Linked DNA regions of Psychrobacter arcticus 273-4. The protein of the gene in region 2 interacts with the protein of the main gene of each other region in a pairwise test. Links are inferred from orthologs where the notes say so. Each region holds a gene or a part of one and is shown on either strand. Other genes may lie near its edges.

The links.
Region 1: the proteins of PSYC_RS10705 (region 2) and bioB interact in binary tests that used the Escherichia coli proteins (3 or more experiments, as listed by UniProt). The link is inferred for Psychrobacter arcticus 273-4 from one-to-one orthologs.

What each region holds. Positions count from the first base shown.
Region 1 is NC_007204.1:2,287,334-2,290,552, reverse strand. What follows is about bases 103-2,986. They hold bioB (biotin synthase BioB), read right to left. Parts: upstream 2,171-2,986; coding sequence 1,034-2,170; downstream 103-1,033. Other genes in these bases: PSYC_RS09625 (hypothetical protein), read right to left, coding at 2,380-2,886; hemJ (protoporphyrinogen oxidase HemJ), read right to left, coding at 508-942; PSYC_RS09640 (hypothetical protein), read left to right, coding at 103-397. In the rest of the region: more of PSYC_RS09640, read left to right, coding at 1-102; AciT family ciprofloxacin tolerance protein, read right to left, coding at 3,062-3,219. UniProt on the Escherichia coli protein: Catalyzes the conversion of dethiobiotin (DTB) to biotin by the insertion of a sulfur atom into dethiobiotin via a radical-based mechanism.
Region 2 is NC_007204.1:2,538,870-2,542,021, forward strand. The notes cover bases 336-3,152. They hold PSYC_RS10705 (class II glutamine amidotransferase), read right to left. Parts: upstream 2,298-3,152; coding sequence 1,374-2,297; downstream 336-1,373. Other genes in these bases: PSYC_RS10695 (metal-dependent hydrolase), read left to right, coding at 336-755; PSYC_RS10700 (YchJ family protein), read left to right, coding at 799-1,350; PSYC_RS10710 (hypothetical protein), read right to left, coding at 2,298-2,558; PSYC_RS10715 (homoserine kinase), read right to left, coding at 2,612-3,152. Also shown: more of PSYC_RS10695, read left to right, coding at 39-335.

The DNA.
Region 1 (3,219 bases), 250 kb from region 2 along the record:
TAATGCTGAGACGCAAAGTAGTCTGGCCGCCCGTGAAGTGATTAGCACCGCCCGTAAAATGGCGCTAAACGAGCGTACGATTATTCAAGGTAGCTGCTGGGATTATCTAAATGCAGTGTTTAAACGAGCAGGGGTGACGCGCGACACCATACATAAAGGTACTTACAGTCAAGGTCCTTATGTCAATAGTGGCGAGATCGAAGTGGGTGACTGGCTCTACTATATCAATCATGGCTATAATGGTGTCGAGCACAGTGGCTTGTTTGTAGGCTGGGTTGATGAGCAAGCTAAGCAAGCGCTGATACTAAGCTATGCTGGCGAAAGCCGCCGTGAGCCTGCGCGCTATCGTGTTTATGATTTGAGCAACGTCTATCAAGTCATGCGCCCGAACGTGTAATGTGGATTTTTTTAATATATTTAATTCAGACATAAAAAAGCGTCCGTCACTTACTAAAGTTAAAGTGACGGACGCTTTTTTATTAAGCATTGCCTGTATTAAAGCCAATTTTAGAATGGTTTAACAACGACCAAAATAATAATAATCACTAAAGCAAAGACGGGTACTTCATTAAACCATCGCCAAAAAACATGCGACTTATATTGCGGGCTATCCACCAGCTTTTTACGATAAAAACCGCAGGCACCATGATAAGCGGACAATAGAATAACTAAGAAGATCTTTACGTGTAGCCAGCCTTGGGTTTTGTAGACGTCCCAACCTAAAAACACCATCCATAAACCAAAAGCCCAGGTCGCTATCATAGCTGGCGTCATGATACCGCGATATAGCTTGCGCTCCATTATAATAAAACGCTCTTGACTGATTTTGTCATCGCTCATTGCATGATAGACAAATAGGCGCGGCAAGTAGAAAATTGCCGCAAACCAGCACACTACAGAGATAATATGTGCCGCTTTAATCCAATTAAAATAATCTGCCATGCTAGAGTCTCTTTGGTTATTTTAAACAATGATAAATGCGGGCAAGCTTAGCGCAGATTATCCCATAATGGTAGCGTTATACCCAAACTACTCAGCTCAAACTAGCCAAAATGACTTGTGATTGATGACCGCTCATAGCATCCAGAACGGGCACTTGCTTTGGTAGACGAGGGGCAGAAAACTGCTTGGTTAAACCAAGCTCACGCATCAATCTATCATCACCTGATTGACTGGCATTGCCAGTTGTCAGAAGTTTATCACCATAAAAGAATGAATTGGCACCCGCCATAAATGCTAATGCTTGCTCAGCGTCGGATAAGCTTTCGCGCCCAGCAGATAGACGTACATAGCTACTTGGACAGCAAATACGCGTCACAGCAATGGTGCGAATCCACTCAAGGACTGACAATTGACCTTCTGCCAAGACCTTATCACCGATTGGAGTTCCTTGAATCGGCACCAGTAAGTTGACTGGAATTGACTCTGGTGCTTTAGGCATTTTTAGCAGCTCATGTACCCAGTCGATGCGGTCGTCACGGCTTTCACCCATACCAACGATATTACCGCTACAGACATTGATACCTGAGTTGCGTACGTTTGCAATGGTATCTAGACGCTCATCATAGCTGCGCGTACTGACTACTTGCTCGTAGTAACTTCTAGAAGTATCCAAATTATGATTGTAGTAATCCAGTCCAGCATTTGCCAACTGCGCGGCTTGATCAGTATCTAGCATACCTAGGGTCATGCAGGTCTCAAGTCCTAAGGCTTTGACTTCTTTGACCAGTTCCACCACATAAGGCATGTCTTTCGCGCTGGGGTGCTTCCATGCAGCGCCCATACAAAATCGCGATGAACCAGTGGCTTTTGCGCGTTTGGCAGCGGCAATCACTTTACTCACCTCTATGCGTTTTTCAGCAACTAGCTCAGTTTTATCGCGGTGGTGACCAGATTGTGAGCAGTAGCCGCAATCTTCAGGGCAGTTGCCAGTCTTGATGGACAACAAGGTACTGATTTGTACTTCATTGGCAGTAAAGTTCTGACGATGTATGGTTTGTGCTTGTAATAACAAGTCCATCAATGGCAAATCGAATAATTGAGCAATTTGCTCGCGACTGTATTTACTGGCAGTAGATTGTGTGGCATCAGTCGTTAATGACGCTAAAAAATGATCGTTCTTGGTATTAGTGTTGTTATTTGGCTCTGTGATATTAAGTAGTGCTGACATAATCTAAATCCTTTTATAAAGATATTAAGCAGGGTCATAGAAGATAAACATCAGATGTCGCTCATCTGTTTTAATTTTTAGACGTACGATCTACAATAAAAAAAGGTTGCGCTATAGTATAGCGCAACCTTTTTAGAAAATCAGAACCTAACGAAATAGTTACGCAGCTACCAGTAGCAGCTATCTATCCATTGCTTCTGATTATTCGATTATTTACCCAACTTGTGCTTAGCAACACCGACCCAATGGTTGGCAAGTTTTTGGGCTTTATAAGCATACGGCTTGGCTTTTTGGATATAAGGCTTACACTCTTCTGGAATAGTTGGCACGATATGCTTGGCAAGCTTATTGAACCACATCATTAGGCTGTAATCGCCTTCTATGCTTAAATTGCCTTCTTGCACGGCAGTCATAAAGGCAGGCAAGCTGCCTTTGGTCAAAAGTTTGACGCCTGTCATTGAATCTTTAAAATTAATAGTCAGATCTGCTTCTTTGGCATGACCACTATGTTGGCTAAATTCACCATTATCAAAGCTATAATAACGCGCCACATCCGCTTCAGTGCTGGCAAGTTCAATCGTAACCTTACGATCCGCTAATAACGCTTTGACGTCTTCATTGTCGCTATCAGCAAGCATAGACAAGCGATAACCAATCACCGCCAATAAAACATCTAATGGGTCAGACTTAATCTCCAAAACCGGTACAGTAAACATAAACAAACTCCTAAAAAATGAGACGCAAAATAATGCGTACTTTATAACAATTTTTGTGACAAATATATAAGTACCTAGATTATAAACGATTGCTAGGTATCAATTCTTTAGGAGTTACGTAGAGAGCCTTAAGTATCTTGTAACATTCGATAACAGCAATATGATAACGCAGGGTTTAATAAAAGCGCGGCTGATAGTCGTCATCATAGACGGGTGTGTGCTCAATATAGCGCGCCGTATGCAGCTCCCGCTCTTGTATCATGCTGCGACTGACATCCTCATAGCGTAGCGCTCGATACAAGACCCATGCGCCTAAAGGCAACCAACTGACAC
Region 2 (3,152 bases):
AATAGATGTTTTCGCGCGCTATTTATCAATGAGTTTTTATGGCAAATTTTAACACCCACTTAAATGTTGCATTCATGGTCAGTGGTACGATGAGTCTAACGGTTTACAAAGCGGGATTGATTAATGATTTTGGGTTTTTGATGTGTGTGGCGCTTGGTACCATCGGTGGGTTGCTGCCTGATTTGGATTCTGATAACTCGACACCGATTAAGCTTGGTTTTAATATCACCTCATTTATCTTCGCTTTTGGGCTGGTGATGCATTGGCGTAGTGAGCTGAGTTTATTGGCGCTCATTGCCTTATGGCTAGCGGGCTACGGCTCTATGCGTTATGTGGTGTTTTCTATTTTTACTAATATGACGGTGCATCGCGGTGTCATCCATTCTGTACCCTATATGGCAATACTGGGGCTTGGGCTAACCTATTTCAGCTATGATGTTCTGCATCTGCCATTAGCCGTCAGTTGGTTTTATGGTTTGTTTTTATTCGGTGGTGCGCTTGTGCATCTGACATTGGACGAGCTATATAGTGTGAATTTGATGGGCATGAAAATGAAGCGCTCATCGGGCACGGCTATGAAGTTTTATCAGCATAAAGATAAATGGTGGTATCTGTTACTGTATGTCATTCTTGCGATTTTGGTTTATTTTGCGCCACCGTTTGATGCCTTTTGGCAGCAGCTGCGTGATCCAGCGCCGTGGGCTCAGCTTAAACTCGGGCTCTGGCCAGAAATGATAAAAAATTGGCTAAACTGAAACGTCTAGAGCCACCAAAAACGAATAACCACTCGAGTAAACCATGTTATTTTCCATACAGACCTGCCCCTGCCAAATCAATCCTGCATTAAACGCTGTAAGCACACCGCTACTTTATCAGGATTGCTGTCAGCCTTATCATGATGGCCTTTATAATCAAGAAGTTGAAGATAGTGATGCTATAAGGGCAGACACTGCTGAGCATCTAATGCGCACGCGCTATAGTGCCTTTGTTTTGGTAAAACCAGAATATATCGTCAAGACCACCTTGCCCGCGCAGCAAGATTTGCTTGATATTAAGGCGATTGAGAATTGGGCAAAAGAGACAGATTGGGCAGGATTAGAAGTCGTCGCGCATACGCCAAAGCTTAGTAAACGCCACGCTCAGGTTGAGTTTAAGGCCTACTTCAAGACGCCTGATGGATTACAGGCGCATCATGAATTATCTACCTTTGTAAAAATAAAAAACAAAGCTAATAGTGATGCGAGTTGGTACTTTTTAGATCCGACTGTTTCAATGTCTGTCACACAGAAACAGCCGTGTATTTGTGGGTCAGGAGAGAAATTTAAACGCTGTTGCGGCATGTATATTTAACCCATATTAACTATCCGCTAACCCTAAACACTCGCCCCAACGGCTCGCGCAATCGCAACCCCTTCCTCAATCGTCAAAAACTTACGCTGGCTTGGGCTGTCTTTATAAATGACATCCCCATCTTGAAAGATTAAGCACTCATTGACTGCCAGCTGCTGCCATTTTTCATTTTCAGTCAATGGCACAGTCACTAGAATAGTCACTTTATCTTTATCAGTGGTCACATCACCAAAGTTAATTGCCAAATCATCATCTGCTAATTTCGCTTCACCAAATGGCGCTTTTCGCGTGAGATAAAACAATAAGCTGCCGGCATAAGCCAATTGCCATTGACCATTCGATATTAAGCAATTGAACAAACCATTAGCCGATAAATAACGACATTGGGTGGTCAAGAAGTTAAACAGCGTTTGGTCATCAGGACGGGTTTTAAAGCTGCTTTTAAGACGGTTCACTAGATAGCAAAACGCCATTTCAGAGTCGGTCGAACCCACTGGCTGGCAATGTGAGGCATTACCATTGTCTTGCAAGCGCTGACAGCGTTTAATAAATTCGCTATTCATCTGCCCATTATGCGCGAATACCCACTGCTCACCCCATACTTCACGGACAAAAGGATGGGTATTCGCCAAGCAATTTTGCCCTTGGGTAGCTTTACGAATATGAGCAATAACATTGATAGCTTTAATAGGATAATTGTTAACCAAATCAGCAACTGGTGATAAATGGCTTGGGCGATTGTCATGGAACAGTCGCAAACCAGTCGAGGCATTGTCCGACTTGTCACTATTAGCGCTGTCACTATTAGCACAGTCGCTACGCTCAAAAAACGCAATGCCAAAGCCATCTTCGTGACTATCGGTCATGCCGCCGCGACGACGAAACCCTGCAAAGCTAAAACCAATATCGGTTGGGATATTACAGTTCATACCTAAAAGTTGACACATTTATAGAGTACCGCCGTTATCGTCGTCTGTTTCAGGCAAGCTTGCCGCGTCCGTATCGATACTATCCAAAATACGCTGAGCACGTACCAAATCGGTATCTTGCACCCATAGCACGATGCCAGAATTCATACCGGGCATCGCACTCAGCGGTTGTAGAGATACCGTAACACCATTGTTACGTAGCAAATTGGCATGTAGCTCACCTTGGATATTGGTATCGTAGCGTGCCAATTTGTGCCAGTTATCAACTTGATCGGTCATGAGATCACCTTATAGTTTATAGTTTGGTACCAGAATAAATGAATAAGCAATGCTTACGACAATTGATCGACCGTGTATTCTTTGATTGCGAACTCACTGCTATTGCTTAACTTATCACGCGCTTGTTCAGCTTGAGTAATATTGCTAAAAACACCCACTATTTGAATGTCTTTCTGAGACGCTAGCAGGTTATCTAGCAATACAAATACTGTATTTTTCGCTTTTTCAACGTGTGACCAATGATAAGCGGCTAGACGCTTCATCAAGTCAGGGTTTTTGACCATGATGTTATCGCCAGTACGCCCTTCGGTACGGTTATAATGAATGACGTTGAGACGTAGTAGCCAAAAGATAACGGCCGCTTTTGCCAGCATAACCGGTAAGGCACGTTTTTCATCTGCGCCAAGCGAGCGTTTAGACTCATAGCCTTGTAAAAACGCTGCCATTTTACTGCGATCAAAATTCACTGACTCACCTTGCTCAGCATCGCCCCACGTGGTACAAAAGTCGTTAATAGTAATAGCAATATCCATTACATAATGCTCAACGCTGACTTCGGTAAAGTCCAATAGACCTGTCAGAGACTCTTCGCCT